2 regions of the Sporosarcina sp. FSL W7-1283 genome follow, and region 2 is predicted to be linked to the other one. Evidence: predicted binding sites of a transcription regulator. Region 2 holds the regulator's gene; the other holds the start of a gene.
The links. The regulator NrdR, encoded in region 2, represses ribonucleotide reductase genes. The targets are predictions, from matches to a motif close to AACACNATATATNGTGTT.
Positions count from the first base shown of each region.

Region 1: the regulator NrdR is predicted to act here: its motif matches at 6,216-6,233, upstream of MKY93_RS08305 (vitamin B12-dependent ribonucleotide reductase).

Region 1 is NZ_JBBOOL010000001.1:1,701,452-1,710,977, forward strand. Features, by position in the region: gene gcvT (glycine cleavage system aminomethyltransferase GcvT) at 1-531, shown strand, start outside; gene gcvPA (aminomethyl-transferring glycine dehydrogenase subunit GcvPA) at 553-1,899, shown strand; gene gcvPB (aminomethyl-transferring glycine dehydrogenase subunit GcvPB) at 1,892-3,364, shown strand; gene MKY93_RS08290 (ATP-binding protein) at 3,411-4,676, opposite strand; gene MKY93_RS08295 (rhodanese-like domain-containing protein) at 4,738-5,091, opposite strand; gene MKY93_RS08300 (lipoate--protein ligase family protein) at 5,263-6,096, shown strand; gene MKY93_RS08305 (vitamin B12-dependent ribonucleotide reductase) at 6,259-8,820, shown strand; gene MKY93_RS08310 (hypothetical protein) at 8,947-9,339, opposite strand; gene MKY93_RS08315 (hypothetical protein) at 9,344-9,490, opposite strand.
Region 2 is NZ_JBBOOL010000001.1:2,159,788-2,169,313, reverse strand. Features, by position in the region: gene mutM (bifunctional DNA-formamidopyrimidine glycosylase/DNA-(apurinic or apyrimidinic site) lyase) at 1-798, shown strand, start outside; gene coaE (dephospho-CoA kinase) at 811-1,410, shown strand; gene MKY93_RS10710 (glyceraldehyde-3-phosphate dehydrogenase) at 1,599-2,621, shown strand; gene nrdR (transcriptional regulator NrdR) at 2,739-3,206, shown strand; gene MKY93_RS10700 (replication initiation and membrane attachment family protein) at 3,240-4,601, shown strand; gene dnaI (primosomal protein DnaI) at 4,602-5,543, shown strand; T-box leader at 5,731-5,957, shown strand; gene thrS (threonine--tRNA ligase) at 6,005-7,939, shown strand; gene infC (translation initiation factor IF-3) at 9,160-9,526, shown strand, end outside.

The DNA.
Region 1 (9,526 bases), 460 kb from region 2:
GGCTATACCGGGGAGAATGGGTTTGAAATCTATGGGGCACCACAAGCCATTCAAGCATTATGGCCGAAGATTTTACAGGCGGGTGAAGCGGAAGGTGTCGTGCCTGCAGGACTTGGCGCCCGGGATACTTTGCGTTTTGAAGCTGGACTTCCATTGTATGGTCAAGAACTGTCGGCTGATATTTCACCTCTGGAAGCCGGACTTGGTTTCGTAGTGAAATTAAACAAAGAGGTTGATTTCATTGGAAAAGATGCATTAAAGATGCAGAAAGAGCACGGCTTGCTTAGGAAGCTTGTGGGACTTGAAATGATTGATAAAGGAATTCCGCGCACAGGTTATAAAGTTTTTTCGGACGGTCTGGAAATCGGTCAGGTGACGACGGGTACTCAATCTCCTACATTAAAGAAAAATATCGGATTTGCATTGCTGGCTATCGATTATACAGAACTTGGAACTGAGGTAGAAGTCGAAGTCCGTGCAAAGCGGTTGAAAGCTAAAGTGGTTGAAACACCTTTCTATAAAAGATCATAAGGGAAAAGGGGCAGAAATATTATGAAGCATCGTTATCTTCCAATGACGGAGCAAGACCAGAAAGATATGCTGAACGTGATCGGAGTCTCTTCAATCGAAGAATTGTTTTCAGCTATTCCTGAAAAAGTCCGATTTACTGGGGAGTATAATATAAAACAAGCCAAATCTGAAACTTCATTGTTAAAAGAACTTAGCCGCTTGGCTGCTAAAAACGTGAATGCACAGGACTATGCTTCTTTCCTGGGGGCGGGTGTCTACGATCACTATAAGCCGATCATTGTCGATCATGTCATTTCGCGTTCAGAGTTTTATACGGCTTATACACCTTACCAGCCGGAGATTTCGCAAGGGGAATTGCAGGCGATCTTTGAATTTCAAACAATGATTTGCGAATTGACGGGTATGGACATTGCGAACTCTTCCATGTATGACGGCGGAACTTCATTGGCTGAAGCGGGAACTCTGGCGGCTGGGTATACACGCAGGAAAAAACTACTCGTTTCTTCCACTGTTCATCCGGAATCTCAAGCTGTCGTCCAATCGTATGCTAACGGGCAATCTATTGAAACTGTGACCATCCCAAATACAGACGGCGTGACAGACATTGAGAAACTTACGGAATTGATTGACGATCAAACGGCTGCTGTGCTCGTTCAATACCCGAATTTTTATGGGCAAGTGGAAGATCTTCAGAAAATGAGTGAAATCGCGCATGCGAACGGTGCTTTGTTCGTTGTATCTGCGAATCCGCTTGCACTCGGAGTTTTAACGCCTCCAGGAGCTCTTGGTGCGGATATTACTGTAGGGGATGCTCAGCCGTTTGGGATTGCAGAATCATTTGGCGGCCCGCATTGCGGCTATTTTGCAGTATCGAAGAAGTTGATGCGTAAAGTGCCGGGCAGATTAGTCGGAGAAACGACGGACGATCAAGGGCGCAGAGGCTATGTATTGACTTTACAAGCACGTGAGCAGCATATCCGCCGCGATAAAGCGACTTCTAATATTTGTTCGAATCAGGCTTTAACAGCACTTGCAGCATCCGTTGCAATGACGGCACTTGGCAAAAAAGGAATTAAAGAAATTGCTTATCAAAATATCGCTAAAACAGCTTATGCCCGTCAGGCGTTTGAACAGGCCGGCTTTAAAGTGAAATTTGGTCCAGCACACTTCAATGAAATCGTCATTGATTGCAAAGCACCTATTAAGGAAGTTAATAAGCATTTGCTCGGATCGGGCATCATTGGCGGGTATGATCTCGGTTTGGTCGATGAAAAATTGGCCAATCATGCGTTAATTGCCGTAACAGAACAACGTACAAAAGAAGAAATCGATGCACTCGTGCAAGAACTGGAGGCTTTCCATGCATAACGAAAATCAACCACTCATTTTTGAAATGTCAAAAGCTGGACGTGTCGGTTACAGTTTACCCGAATTGGATGTACCTGAAGTAGATGTAGCGTCTATTTTGCCGCAGCCACTCATTCGTCAAGTAGACGTTGAACTTCCGGAGGTAGCGGAACTGGACATCATGCGCCACTACACAGCGCTATCCAGACGGAACCACGGAGTAGATTCAGGATTTTATCCGCTCGGTTCTTGTACAATGAAGTACAACCCGAAGATCAATGAAGCCGTCGCACGTTTCCCTGGTTTTGCACGTGTTCATCCACTGCAAGATGAATCAACGGTACAAGGTGCTTTGGAAGTAGCATATGATCTGCAGGAACATCTGGCTGAAATTACAGGTATGCCGGCGGTCACATTACAGCCTGCAGCCGGGGCGCACGGTGAATGGACGGCATTGATGATGATCCGTGCTTTCCATGAAGCAAACGGCGATACGGAGCGGACAAAAGTGCTTGTGCCTGACTCAGCTCACGGTACGAATCCTGCTTCTGCCACAGTGGCTGGTTTTGATACGGTGACAGTGAAGTCGAATGACAACGGACTGGTGGACCTGGAAGATTTAAGGTCTAAAGTAGGCAGCGATACGGCCGCGTTGATGTTGACGAATCCGAATACGCTTGGTCTGTTTGAGGAAGATATTCTAGAAATGGCGGAAATCGTTCACGGAGTGGGCGGCAAACTGTATTACGACGGAGCGAACTTGAACGCTGTTATGTCAAAAGCACGGCCAGGCGATATGGGCTTTGATGCGGTTCATTTGAACTTGCATAAAACATTTACGGGTCCACACGGCGGCGGTGGCCCAGGTTCTGGTCCAGTTGGCGTAACGGAGGAATTGGCCGCGTTCATGCCGAAACCGATTATTGCGAAGAAAGAAGATCGTTATGTTCTTGATTATGATGTACCGCAGTCAATCGGCCGCGTGAAACCATACTACGGTAACTTCGGTATTTATTTACGCGCTTACACATATATCCGTACGATGGGTCCGGATGGCTTGAAAGCCGTGACGGAATACGCTGTGTTGAATGCCAACTATATGATGCGTCGTCTGGAGCCTTATTTCGATTTGCCGTATACACAACATTGTAAACACGAATTTGTGTTGTCGGGTCGTCGTCAAAAGAAATTAGGCGTGCGCACGCTCGATATGGCGAAACGCCTCCTGGATTTCGGTTACCATCCGCCAACGATTTATTTCCCGTTGAATGTTGAAGAGGGCATGATGATTGAGCCGACGGAAACAGAGTCTAAGGAGACACTGGATGCGTTTATTGAGGCAATGATTCAAATTGCTAAAGAGGTAGAAGAGAACCCTGAAATCGTCCAGGAAGCACCGCATACGACAGTAATCGGCCGCTTGGATGAAACAAAGGCAGCTCGCAAGCCGGTATTGCGTTACACGAAGGAGAAGCTTAACCAATAAGAAAAGGAGAGACGGAATGACTCGTCTCTCCTTTTTTACGCGAACATTAAAATCCGATAGAAGAATCGGTATCCCAATCATTTCGAGTGGCTTGCCTATGTTGTTTTTGTAGTTGCCGGATGCGTTCATTATAAATAATAATGCCTTCGTAATGGTAGGTTAGGGCAATCGACATATACAATTCATTTAATTGAGAGATCGATAAGCCTTTTGTTTTTTTAGCTATTTCATTCGTTGCGTTGTCATCCAATAGTTTCTTGCGATCAAGTTTTTCGATATATTGTTTCCGTACTTCTTCAATAGGAGAGACGATTTCATACGTACTATCGAAGCGGCCTGCCCGATTGATTAAAGCAGGGTCAATCCGTTCGGGATAGTTCGTCGTGCCAATGATGAATAAACCGTCTCTGACGTGCACACCGTCTAATATATTCAAAAAAGTACTTCGCATATGTTCTGGCATAGAGTCAATATCCTCAATAACGAGAATTGCAGGCGCCAGCCGTTCCACTGTAGAAAACACTTCCTGTACGGAATGACTCCCTGTGAATTCCGTGATTTGCCAATAAACAACAGGTGCGTCAGTTGTTCCGGTAATCGAGCGAACAAGTGTCGTTTTGCCGTTGCCCGGAGAGCCATAGAGCAAAATTCCTCGTTTATATGGCAATCCGTATTCTTTGAAAAATGCACCGTCGTCATGGAAAAATTCATCGATTGAGCGGTAAAGCTCGTTTTTTAAATGCTCATCCAATAATACGTCGCTTCGTTCAATTTGTTCTCCTAAGCCGTAAGTTTTCTTTTCGATTCCTTCTTCCGTGTCGACTAAATACGTGATATTCGTCTTCATCGACTCGCGTTGCAGATTATTCAATTCTTCAATAAAGTTCTTCACATGCTCTGCCGACGGAGCGAAGACCGTATGTTCCGACCAAGTAGAACCAGTGGCGACATAATAGCTAATATTCGCGATCGCTATTTGATGGTCAGGAAAAAAGATCAACTGATTGTCAATTGTTTCAGCGCTTTGTAAAGCAAAACCACTTGTTGATCCATCTTGCTGAATCTTTTCTGTGGGCAGCGTCTCATAAATGTGGCAAAGTGATTGATAGGGCAATTTTTTACGATGGATCAGTTCAGGGAGCATCGTCTCTGTATACGAAGCGAATTCATCTACTTGGACAATCCGCCAATCCGCAGCGGAGTGCTTGTTAAGTTTATTTATAATGGCCTGGATGATGACGCTGTAATTTTGGTAATGAGGCAATTTTTCATAGTGGTCCGAGCTGAGAGAGATTAAAAATTCCTGTTTCATCGATTGTGTAATTCTCCTTTAGAAATAGTAAATCCTCCCGGTTAAGGAGGATCTAGTATTATTATTTTGTTTTGATCTTGCCTGTCCACTGCTTGAACCCGCCACGTAGTTGATAGATTTCCGTACAACCTTTTTTCTTAAGGAATAAAGCTGCGCGGCCTGTACGGCTAGTGTTTTGGTCGTAAAGATAAATCGGCTTATCAGGACGTATTTCTCTATAGCGCTGGGTAAACTGAGTGAATGGAATATTTCGTGCACCTAAAATATGTCCAGCGTCGAAATCTTTTGGTTCACGGATGTCAATCAGTTGTGCTTTTCGGTATCCTTGAATGAATTCTTCCTGTGTTAAAGTGGTAAGAGCTTTTCCCACCCGAACATATGTAATAACGAAATAAAGAATGATCGCGAGCACAATGGCTCCTAAAATATAATACGTCAAAAAACTTCCCCCTTTTATCAATATCTCTAGTATAAAGATTTTCTAGCATCAGTTCAATCGGAATGATAAAATGTAATGCGTTATTGTTTTTTTCGTTCACGATTTCATATAGCATAAATGCAGTACGATAGACGAAGGAGAATGAATATGACAAAAGCAGTTTGGCATTATGTGGATTCGGGTAAGTGTACACCTTCTTTCAATATGGCGCTGGATGAAGCGCTTCTTGACTTACATAGCCGTGGGGAAATCGGACCGGTTCTGCGTTTTTATGAATGGTCTCCCGCAACATTATCCATCGGTTATTTTCAGCGTATAGAAAAAGATATCGATATGGAAAAGGTAAAAGAACTGGAGTTGGGCTTTGTCCGCAGACCGACGGGTGGCAGAGGCGTTCTGCATGAGCATGAATTGACTTACAGTGTGATTGTCAGTGAGCACTATAAAGGAATGCCGGAATCCGTCACAGAAGCATATCGTGTGATCTCAGGCGGTCTGCTCCAAGGCTTCCGCAACTTAGGTTTGCAGGCGGAGTTCTCCATTCCGGATAAAGACGTGACGGACCAATTAAGGAACCCTAAGAGTGGGGTTTGCTTCGATGCGCCAAGTTGGTATGAATTAGTGGTGGAAGGAAAAAAAGTCGCGGGCAGTGCGCAGACACGTCAAAAAGGAGTGATTCTTCAACACGGTGCCATACTGATGAGTCTAGATGTAGACAAGCTGACGTCTATTTTTAAATATTCATCTCCGGAGTTGAAGGAACGTGTGCGCAGAACATTGCCAGACCGCGCAATTGCAATTGATCGGCTGACAGATCGAGACATCACAGTCGATGAATGCAAAGTGGCCTTTTCGCAAGGCTTTGAAAAGGCATTGGATATTTCATTGGAGCCACTCGAATTAACGGAAGAACAAATGGCATTGGTGCGTCAAATTGAGAATGAAAAATATGCCAATGATGACTGGAATTACAAAAAGTAAAGTTAGTTCTTTTGCTTTATTTTTTTAAAGGAAGGTTGTTGTATCAATCTTTTTAAACTCGAATACAAAATTTGTGGATTGACAAAGTTTCAAGATATAGTAGATTAGGGAATAGAGAGAACACAACATGTTGTGTTCTATGAAGTCGAAGGAGGATGTTATATGGTTACGGTTTCGAAACAAGGCGAGCCATTTCTGGACAAAAAGCAGTTAAATGAGGACATTTCACAATTTCATCAAGTGCACCCGATCACTGAGGATATGAAACTGACGCATAGCGGGGTGTCGCGTCTCGTGATGATCGATCGCTATTCATTTAAAGACACTGAAAAAAAGACGTTGAAGGTAGGAGACTTTGTTGTCTTGACAGTTAGGGAAGATCCGAAATTCCCTGCACGCGGATTGGGATATATTACAAAGTTGGACAAGGCAGAAGGGAAGGCGGAAATTTGGATCGAAGAAGAATACCGCTCTTCCATTGACGATCCTGAGGAACAACACAAAGGAATCATCTCGCGGCCGTTAGATGTGCTAGAGAAACCTCTTGAAGTGTATTACGAACAAATCGCAAAACGGAATGCGACAGGCTTAGCTACTGTAGAGAAAACAGCGGACAGAAGAACGCAATCGTATGAGATGTTCTACGAGCAGTTGAAATCATTAAATTTTGTTCCAGCTGGACGAGTTCTGTACGGAGCAGGTTCGGAAACGGATGTTACATTCTTCAATTGTTACGTCATGCCTTTCGTTCCGGATTCTCGTGAAGGAATTTCAGATCACCGCAAGCAAGTGATGGAAATCATGAGTCGTGGCGGCGGTGTAGGGACGAATGGTTCGACATTGCGACCGCGAAACACACTGGCACGCGGAGTGAACGGAAGATCTTCTGGTTCTGTTTCGTGGCTGGACGATATTGCAAAATTGACACATCTAGTTGAGCAGGGTGGATCAAGACGTGGAGCACAAATGATTATGTTAGCTAACTGGCACCCTGACATTTGTGAATTTATCATCTCCAAGATGCAGAATCCGCGAATTTTGCGTTATTTGATCGAAAACACGGAAGACGAGTTAATTCAGAAACTCGCGAATGAAAAATTGAATTTCAAACCATTGACACCGCAAGAAGAAGCGATGTATCAAGGTATCACGAATTATAAGCAAATTCCTGGCCAAGGCGGCTTCAACGATGCAATCATTCGCGATGCAGAGCTGAAATTGCAGGATGGCGGAACATATACAGTTCATAATCCGGAATTTTTAACAGGTGCGAATATTTCCGTTACATTAACGGATGATTTCATGAAAGCCGTGGAGGAAGACGGCGATTACGATCTTCGTTTCCCGGCAGTTGAAAATTATTCACCTGAAGAAATGGTGCATTACAACGAACAGTGGCATGAAGTCGGTGATGTGCGCGAATGGGAAAGACTTGGTCACGAAGTCCGCGTGTACCGTACGATCAAAGCCCGCGCATTATGGGATCTTATCAATATTTGCGCAACATATTCTGCGGAACCGGGAATTTTCTTTATTGATAATGCGAATGACGAAACGAATGCGAAAGCGTATGGACAGCAAGTTGTAGCGACGAACCCGTGTGGTGAACAACCACTTGCACCATATTCTGTCTGTAATTTGGCAGCTGTCAATCTTGCTGAGATGGCAGATAAAGAAACGAAGACAGTGAACTTCGAGAAATTAAAAGAAACCGTTCGAATCGGTGTGCGCATGCAAGATAACGTCATCGATGCAACCCCATATTTCTTAGAAGAAAATAAAGTACAAGCCCTTGGCGAACGCCGAGTAGGACTGGGCGTCATGGGACTCGCAGATCTTCACATCTATTGCGAAAAAGAATACGGATCGCCTGAAGGCAATCAATTGGTGGATGAAGTATTTGAAGCGATTGCGACTACTGCTTACCGCGAATCAATTGAACTTGCGAAAGAAAAAGGAAGTTTCCCATTCTTGATTGGCAAGACAGATGAAGAAACAAAAGCATTGCGTCAGGCATTTATTGAGACAGGTTATATGAAACGTATGCCTGAAGATATTCGAGAAGCGATTCTAGAGCATGGTATCCGAAACTCCCATTTACTGACAGTTGCTCCGACTGGGTCCACTGGAACAATGGTTGGAGTTTCTACCGGCCTTGAACCATATTTCTCCTTTACGTATTACCGAAGCGGACGTCTCGGTAAATTCATCGAAGTGAAAGCGGAAATCGTAGAAGAGTATTTGCAAAACAATCAAGATGCTGATCCGGAAAATTTACCAAATTGGTTTATTTCATCAATGGAGCTTGCACCTGAAGCGCATGCGGACGTACAATGCATCATCCAGCGCTGGATCGACAGCTCGATATCGAAAACGGTCAACGCGCCGCGTGGCTATACTGTTGAGCAAGTCGAGAGCGTCTATGAAAGATTGTATAAAGGTGGAGCAAAAGGCGGCACAGTATATGTCGACGGCAGCCGTGATTCGCAAGTCTTGACTCTAAAAGCGGAAGAAAATATTCCGGATACAGAAGAGTTAGTAGAAGTCACGGAACAGCCGAAAGTCGTACTCGTCAATACGATTCAAGCATTGCGTTCTACTAACGTCACAATCGGCTCTGAAGTAGGCGATACATGCCCGGTCTGCCGACAAGGTACAGTTGAGGAAATTGGCGGATGCAATACGTGTACGAATTGCCAAGCGCAATTGAAGTGTGGGCTGTAAGGAAGAAACATCTGGTTAATTCGAGTACAATAAAACACAAAGACCGCTAATTCATAATGGATTAGCGGTCTTTACAATGTGTATATACCTAACGTTCAGAAGTGTTGATGTAAGAAGAGATACGACTTATTCAATTGAGTTGGCAATCTCAACCAATGTATCAGCTGTTATTTTAGAAACTCTTTTATCAATTGCGAGCACGTATTGCCAATGATCATGTTCAAAAATCAAAAAATTAAATAACGGATGCTCAATATAAAGGGCTTTTTGTCCATTTGTAAGTGTGTAATCTTTCTGATTGGCATTACTTTTAAAAGTTAATGTATTCTCCAAAGGTAGGATAACAATTTTATAATGGTTTTCTACAATTTCACTATTAATAAACTTGATTTCCAAAGAGTCATTGAGGTTGTATTCGGTGTCTTCGGAAAATCTTCCTAATTGATGAGTGAAAGAAATAGAAGACTTGATCTTTGGCAATTTTAAAACATGGTTAAAATGACTTTCATACTTTTTCACTGTTTCATCCGGGGATGTTATATCCAATTCGAGTGTACACTTCCTCAAGGGAGGGCGGTATATTGGATGAATTCACTTTAGCTGTTCCATAAATCAATACGGAAACTACTACACCAAATAAAACCGGTAGAACCGAAAAAAACTTTTTCAATTTCATCATCCTAAATTAAATTTGAGTATAGTATGT
Region 2 (9,526 bases):
CTTTCCGTGTCCGATACGGTCGTAACTTCAAAATCAGCTGGTAAAGAAACGATTATTAAAGGAAAAACTGTAGAGGACTTTCTTCAAGATATGGAACTTATGCACATTCAGAAGATCGTCCGGCGCAGTAAATATATTTATTTTCATCTGAAGAAGCAAGAGCAGTCGTATCTACTCGTCAGCCATTTAGGGATGACGGGTGCTTGGTTTGTCGTCGACTCTTTAAATGGAATTGCAGAAGAGAAGTTTCGTAAACATGCTCATATCTTTTTGGAGATGGAAGATGGCAGTTTACTTATTTATTCGGATATCCGCAGATTCGGAGAGATGCGTCTTTTACAATCAGAAGAAGATTTTCCGCCTCTCCTAGATATGGCACCAGAGCCATTTTCAGAGGAAGCGCTAGATCATTTTCTCGAAATGGCGGAATCCACAAAATATAAAAGTAAAGCGATCAAAGAAGTGATCATGGATGGCAAAGTGATCTCAGGCTGTGGCAATATTTATGCAACAGAAGCATTGTTTCATATGAATATTCATCCAGCGCGAGCCGCGGAAAGAATTAGCAGAAAACGCAAAATTCTGCTGTTCAATGAAATTGTCCGCGTGCTGCAAGAGAGCATAGATGCAGGGGGCAGCACGATTTCGGATTATCGTTCTGTCAACGGCAATGCGGGAACAATGCAAAATCGATTGCATATGTACGGAAAGAAAGTGTGCAGTACGTGCGAAACGCCTACGAAAAGCAAGCAGATTGCCGGAAGGACTTCCGTCTATTGTCCTGCTTGTCAAAAATGAGGAGTGATAGAAGTGATCATTGGATTGACAGGTAGTATCGCCAGCGGCAAAAGCACAGTGGCCAACATGCTGCGTGAAAAAGGTTACCCTATTGTCGACGCAGACGTCATCGCCCGCCAAGTAGTTGAACCAGGAAGTCCTCTTTTGAATGAAATTCAACATGCATTTGGCAGTGATGTTATTCAAAAAGACGGATCACTCAATCGCGAACAACTAGGTGCACTAATTTTTCATGATGAAAATAAACGCGTCCAATTAAACGAACTCATGCACCCGGCAATTAGAGGGGAAATGGTAAGCCAGAAGGAACAATATCTGCAGCAAGGCTATCAAACTGTCATTATGGACATCCCATTGCTTTTTGAAAGCAAATTGCATTCCTATGTAGAAAAGATTCTAGTCGTCTCTGTCACTAAAGAACTGCAAAAACAGCGTCTAATCGCACGTAATGAATTGTCAGAACAAGAGGCAGATGCACGAATCGCCTCCCAGCTTGACATGGACATCAAAGAATCAAGTGCTGACGCAGTCATCCATAATAATGGCACGATAGAAGAAACTGAAAAACAGTTAGAAAAGATACTAGCTGACTGGCAAGCGACGCCTTTATAAGGAGTACCCGACGGTACCGCATAATATCCGTAGTTCGTTCGTGTTTGTAAGTAGTATTTCTTTCGTATATTTAGAAAATTTATTTTTTAAAATAAACATCTAATAGTGTTGGCTAAATCGTAATATGTGTTATACTAATTAACGATAAAAGATAATAAGTATAACATACATGCAGGAGGATCCCTTTCATGACTACTACAATTGCAATTAACGGACTCGGCCGTATTGGACGGATGGTATTCCGTCAAATCATCAAGGAAGAAGATGTTAATTTAGTTGCCGTAAACGCGACATATCCAGCAGAAACGATTGCTCACCTATTAAAATATGATTCCACTCACGGTGTGTTTGACGGTGACATTCAAACTGAAGAAAATGCCATCATTGTAGACGGCAAACGTGTACAACTCATTTCTGAACGCGACCCATCAAAGCTGCCGTGGAAAGAACTCGGCGTAGACATCGTGATCGAATCAACAGGTGTATTTAATTCGCGTGAAAAAGCAGCACTTCACTTAGGGTCTGGAGCAAAGAAAGTAATCTTGACGGCTCCTGGTAAAAATGAAGATGTCACAGTAGTACTTGGTGTTAACGATGACAAATTGGACGTTGAAAAACACAGCGTTATTTCGAATGCCAGCTGTACGACCAACTGTTTGGCGCCAGTAGCAAAAGTATTGAACGATGAATTCGGTATTGTGAATGGCTTAATGACAACGGTACATGCTTACACGAATGACCAGAAAAATTTGGATAATCCACATAAAGATTTACGTCGTGCTCGCTCTTGCGGCGAGTCAATTATCCCAACTTCAACTGGAGCAGCGAAAGCATTATCTTTAGTCCTTCCTGAACTTGAAGGGAAAATTCATGGCTTGGCATTACGTATTCCAACACCGAACGTATCACTTGTAGACTTAGTTGTAGACGTAGAAAAAGATGTGACTGTTGAAGAAGTGAATAATGCATTTCTAAAAGCAGCAAATGGACCATTGAAAGGTATCATGCGTTTCACGACGGAACCGCTTGTTTCTATCGACTTCAACACGACAACAGAATCTGCAACGATTGACGGTCTTTCCACGATGGTAATGGGGGATCGTAAGATAAAAGTACTTGCTTGGTATGACAATGAGTGGGGCTATTCAGCACGCGTAGTCCAATTAACTAAAAAAGTAGCAGCTGCTTTGGACAATAAAGTAATTTCATAATGGCAGAGCGAACACTTCACCATAATCGGTGAAGTGTTTTTCATTACCCTTCTGTTGTTGTACCGGCAGTTTCTGTTATAATGAAAGGTACCAATTAAAAATGCGGAGGAACCGACTATGTTATGTCCAGCTTGCCATTACAATGGAACACGCGTTATCGATTCGCGTCCGGCAGAAGAAAATCGCTCAATTCGTAGAAGACGTGAATGCGAAAAATGTAGTTATCGTTTCACGACTTTTGAAAAAGTAGAACATACCCCGCTCATTGTCGTCAAAAAAGACGCAACGCGCGAGGAGTTCAGCAGTGAAAAATTGCTTAGAGGTTTAATTCGTGCCTGTGAAAAGCGAGCCGTCCCTATAGAAAAATTGAAAGGTATTGTTATCTCGATTGAAAAAGAGCTGCGAAGTGCAGGGATCGTAGAAATAGACTCCGATCAAGTAGGTGAAATGGTGATGGAACGGTTGATTGACGTAGACGAAGTTGCATACGTCCGCTTCGCTTCTGTTTATCGGCAATACAAAGATATCACCGTGTTCATAGATGAATTACAGCATTTACAAAGCAGGAAAGACCAACAAGAGTAAATTGTTTAACCAGAGGAGGAGGAGATTGTCATAATGCTTTATACAGAACTACAGCCTGTCGATTCCTTCCAAGTAAAACTAGCGCATCCTTTTTCCGTTTATGACCGGCAGATGATCACTTTGTTTTATCAGCCACTCATCGGTTCAGAGGCTGTCAGTTTGTTTTTGACACTTTGGACGGATGCTGAAAATATGGAGGCCCAAGAGCATACTCATTACTATTTAATGAATATCTTATCATTCCCACTTCAAAGAATTTTTGAAGCGAGAATTTCATTAGAGGCGATTGGATTGCTTCGGACTTATAAAAAAACAGTTGAGATGGAGAACCGCTCTTTTCTATACGAGTTACTGCCGCCGCTAGATGCGCCTTCTTTCTTTCACGATCCGTTATTATCCACTTTTTTATTCAGTAAAATAGGTGAACAGCCATATCGCCAACTACGCAGCCGGTTTCTTCAAGAATCAATCAATGAAGAAATGTATCAAGACATTTCCCGTACTTTTTTAGATGTATTTCAGCCTGCAAGAGGGGATCAGGCTATGGAGTTAACATATGGCTTGGAGTTTCAAGGGAAAACAGTTGCCCCTGGAATCCCTTTTTATATGTCAGATTTCAACTTCGAGTTATTTTATAGCGGACTGTCTGAACAAATGATTCCGAAGTCTTCACTTCGCAGTATTTCCCAGGAAATGATAGCAAAACTTTCTTTTTTATATACATTGACGCCTTTGGATATGCAAAAAGTTGTGATGATTGCAATGGACGAAAACCATCAAGTTACAGAGGAGCGGGCGCGAAAAGCCGCCGCTGAATTTTATAAGATGAACCGCTCGAAAGTGCCGCCTCGTTTAAAGAAAGCATTCGCTTTACCGGTAAATGATGAGCCAATGCCAGAAGACTTGAGTCGGGAAGAAGAGTTGGTTTATTATTTAGAAAATATTTCTACAATTGATATGCTAAGGCAGATTACTGACAAAGAACCATTATCAGTCGATATTAATTTAGCAGAAGAACTTATTCTGACTCACGAGTTTCCAATTGGTGTTGTAAATGCGTTGTTCCAATACATCATGTTGCGTAACGATATGAAAATTACGAAAGGCTTTGCAGAACGCATTGCCTCTCATTGGGCAAGTAAAAAAGTAGAGGATGTCAAGACAGCGCTTGAGCTTGCACGAAAAGAACATGATAAATATATGAAGTGGCTAAAAGAAGGAAAACAGCCGAATACAGGTACACGAAAACCAATTCGAGAAGAGAAAGTGCCTGAATGGTTTACCAAACGTACCAATAAATCGAAAAAAGCAGAAACGCCTTCTGATTTTAACGTAGAGGAAGAACGACGGAAATTAATGAAGGAACTGGGGATTCAAGAAACAGAGGTGAAATAATTGGAACGAATCGGAGATGCTATGAAGCGGGTGGTCAATGCTCCTTCATTGGCTGCAAAATACGAGGAACTTCGGCAAGAAGTGCTAGAAGACATTGCTGTCCAGCAATTCATCAGTGAACATTCAGACGAAATCAATACAGAAGTAGTGAATCGCAGTTTAGGGAAACTGTATGAGTTCTCAACCGCCTCGCATGCTTGTGAACGCTGTCCAAACCTAGAAGGCTGCGTCAATGTCATGAAAGGATTCGAACCCAAACTGGTAATCGCACAGCGTCTCATCGACCTGGACTACGTCGTCTGTCCGACCAAGCAACTTGACGATGAACGTCGAAATGTATCGAAAATGGTCAATAGCATGTATATGCCAAAAGATGTGATGGAAGCTCGACTGTCAAATGTCGATTTTAAAACTGAAGACAGCCGTGTCCAAATCATGCGGGTTGCGAAGAATTTTTTGAACACGATTGACTCCACAGGTGAGATTCCTGAACGCGGTTTGTATTTGTATGGAGATTATGGAGTTGGGAAGTCCTTCATATTAGGCGCTTTGGCGAATGAACTGGCAACACGTAAAATTCAAACAGTCGTTGTATACGTCCCAGAGTTTTTACGTGAAATGAAGCAATCTATCCAAAACCAGACATTGGATGAAAAAGTGGAATTCGTCAAAAAAGCTCCGATATTAATGTTGGATGATATCGGTGCTGAAACGATGTCAAGCTGGACCAGAGATGAAGTGCTCGGTACCATCTTGCAATATCGAATGGCCGAAAAATTGCCTGTCTTCTTCACATCCAATTTCGATTACGATGTGCTCGAACATCATTTGACCACATCTCAGCGCGGTGAAAAGGAACCGATGAAAGCAGGCCGGCTCATGGAAAGAATTCGCATGGTCAGCACTCCGCTCAAACTGGGCGGTAAAAACTGGCGGGATTGATGTTATATAATGTTTTTTATTAAGGCTTAAAGCGTCCCGTCTGCAGCATAAATCTCGTGTCGCCGCTAAACTTTACTTATGCCATTTCATCGGATTTTGGTTATGAAATTAAGGAAATAAGAAAATAAACTTGCAATTCCGCTCAGACTTTTTTATACTATTACTCAGTTCAATATAAATAATTTGTCAAAATGCATCGAAGAGGACAACAGTTACTTTTTCACCTTTCAGAGAGTAGGGGCATGGCTGAAACCCTTGCAGGCAGGAAAAATAATTTACCACCTCCAAGCAGCATCAGTGAATATAGTAGCTGATGACGGTAACGGCCCGTTAGCCGATCGAAAGCTTCATCTATTCGCAAATGCGAACAGAAGGAAGAAGGGTGGAACCACGAGCTCAAGCCTCGTCCCTTTAGGGATGAGGCTTTTTTGTGTTCAAAAAAAGAAAGGGAGTATGGCAAAATGGCAGAAAACATTCATTTAACATTTCCGGATGGAGCAGTAAAGGAATTTGAAAATGGTACAACAACAGAAGATGTTGCGGGGTCTATCAGTCCTGGATTGCGAAAAAGTGCATTGGCAGGGAAAATTGGAGATCAGCTAATCGATTTGAAAACTCCGATCCATGAAGATGGGGAAATCAGTATCGTGACACCAACTTCAGACGAAGCATTGGAAATCTTACGTCATAGTACTGCTCACCTTTTAGCACAAGCTGTCAAACGTAAGTTTCCTGACGCGAAGCTTGGAATCGGTCCGGTTATTGAAAACGGATTTTACTATGATATCGATTCACCGACGCCGATCACAGCAGAGGATCTACCAGAATTAGAAAAAGAAATGAAACGGATCATTGGTGAAAATCTTCCTATTGTGCGTCATGATGTTTCACGAGAAGAAGCAGAAAAACGTTTCAAAGAAATTGATGATGAATATAAATTGGAACTTCTTGAAGCAATTCCCGAGGGTGAACAAGTCTCAATCTATGAACAAGGCGAGTTTTTCGACCTTTGCCGTGGAATTCACGTACCGTCTACCGGTAAACTAAAAGAGTTCAAATTGCTCAGCATTGCGGGCGCTTATTGGAGAGGGAACTCTGACAATAAAATGCTTCAACGTATTTACGGAACAGCTTTCTTCAAAAAAGATGAACTGAAAGAGCATTTGCGTTTATTGGAAGAAGCGAAAGAGCGTGACCACCGTAAAATCGGTAAAGAACTGAACCTTTTTACGAACTCTCAAAAAGTAGGACAAGGTTTGCCGCTATGGCTGCCAAAAGGCGCTACAATTCGTCGAGTCATCGAACGGTATATTGTAGATAAAGAGGAAAGACTGGGTTACGATCACGTCTATACACCTGTTTTGGGAAGTGTAGATTTATACAAGACATCCGGACACTGGGACCACTATCAAGACAGCATCTTCCCGGTGATGGAAATGGATAATGAAAGCCTGATCCTGCGCCCGATGAACTGTCCTCATCATATGATGGTCTATAAGAATGGTATTCACTCTTACAGGAACTTACCTGTTCGAATTGCTGAACTTGGAACAATGCATCGTTATGAAATGTCTGGGGCACTTTCCGGTTTGCAAAGGGTACGCGGAATGACGTTAAACGATGCGCATATCTTTGTTCGTCCTGATCAAATTAAAGAAGAATTGAAAAATGTAATTTTATTAATTATCGAAGTGTATAAAGACTTTAATATTAAAGATTATACGTTCCGTCTGTCATATCGTGATCCCGCGGATACAAAGAAATACTTTGATGATGATGAAATGTGGGAACGCGCACAGTCCATGCTGAAAGAAGCAATGGATGAGTTAGAGCTTCCTTATACAGAAGAAGAAGGCGAAGCCGCATTCTATGGTCCGAAACTGGATGTTCAAGTGAAAACAGCTATCGGCATGGAAGAAACACTTTCTACGGCACAACTCGATTTCCTTCAGCCTGAACGCTTCGACTTAACGTACATTGGCGAAGACGGGAAACAACATCGTCCAGTCGTCATCCACCGTGGTGTCGTATCCACAATGGAACGTTTCGTTGCATTCTTAATTGAAGAGTATAAAGGAGCCTTCCCAACTTGGCTTGCACCTGTTCAAGTAGAAGTGATCCCGGTCTCGCCTGAAGTGCATTTCGACTATGCAAATCAAGTGAAAGAGCAATTGACAGCAGCTGGATTCCGCGTCGATGTAGACAGCCGTGATGAGAAGATCGGTTACAAAATCCGTGAAGCGCAAGTTCAAAAAGTACCTTATATGCTCGTCCTTGGAGATAAAGAGGTCGAGTCCGGTGAGGTCAATGTCCGGAAGTATGGTGAACAAAAATCCGAAAGCATGTCTTTCGAAGCGTTCTTGGAATTGATTCAGGAAGACGTGAAGAAAGACTAAATCTTTTTAGGGGTTTGCTTTCTCTAACTGGACAATTAGTTTTGTGCCGTCGTTCGACTTATAGTGTGTCCGGGACGAAGTACATGTTGTGCTTTGGCATGGGGGATTGCCTCCCGCTAAGAGCCAACTAGCAAAGGACGCTAGCTGTCTCTTGGCTTCGGCCGACCCCGCAGTTGCGGCTTTGCTGGTGTGATGAAGCTAATAAGTGTATTGTTTAAAACTAAGAAAGCTCCGGCACCTGGTTTAGTAGTCAGAAGCCCATGAGCGAAAATATATACCCGGGGCTTTCACTTACTCAACGAAGGCGCCTTACAAGCGGTAGGCGGAGTGATGAGACAGACAGGCGCTTTTCCTGACTGGCTCGTCGCGGGAGCCATCCGCAAGCGCCGAAGTAGTTTCAATGACGTTACTCATTTTTTGTTCCGTTGCTCGAATACCAGTGTGTCCTAGACAGAGTACATGTTGTGCTTTGGCACCGCTACGCCGCTGGGGAATTGCCTCCCGCCAAGAGCCAACTAGCAAAAAGCGCTAGCTGTCTCCTGGCTTCGGCTGACCCCGCAGTTGCGGCTTCGCTAGTGTGGTAAAACTAGTGAGAAAAGTGTTTAAAGTTGGGGAAACTTCGGCAACCGATTTAGTAGTCAGAAGCCAATGTGCAAAAATATATACCTAGGGCCTTCACTCACTAAACGAAGGCGCCTTACCAGCGGTAGGCGGAGTGATGGGACAGACAGGTGCACTTCCTGACTGGCTCATCGCGGGAGCCATCCGCAAGCGCCGAAGTGATTTCAATAACGTTACTTATTTTTGCTGTTTTTTGCTTAAGAAAATAATAGTTGCCAAATATTCACGAGTGAGCTATACTATGAAAGTTGAATTCTTTTGAATCTAAAATGTGCATTCGATAACAAGTTTCAAACCTAGTTGTTGACACGTTATCCAAAACATGATAAAGTAAATAAGGTTAAATGAATACAGTTTGTGGTATAAGAAGAGGCTACCCGCTTCTCACCTGATCGACGCAATAAAGTTGTTGACAGGTTGGCACATGAGTGAATTTCTATGCATGCATTGCATAGATTACTTACGCGGGTAGACAAATAACATTTGTCTACTTTTTTTATTTCGTAAAATGAATGGACCTGTGGGATCGGATTATTCGACATACCCAATACGTGTATTCACGAGACAACATTCGGAGGTGGATTACTATTAGCAAAGACATGTACGTAAATGACGGTATCCGAGCACGTGAACTACGCTTAATTGATCACAATGGTGAGCAACTCGGTATCAAAACACGTAATGAAGCTTTGGATATTGCTGCTCGAGTGAACCTGGACCTTGTTCTTGTCGCTCCACAAGCGAAGCCCCCAGTAGCTCGTGTTATGGACTATGGAAAGTTCAAGTTCGAACAGCAAAAGAAAGAGCGTGAAGTTCGTAAAAATCAAAAGATCATCAATTTGAAAGAAGTTCGGCTAAGCCCGACAATTGATGAGCATGATTTCCAAACGAAACTTCGTAACGGAATCAAGTTCCTCGAAAATGGGGACAAGGTAAAAGCTTCGATTCGTTTCCGTGGCCGTGCGA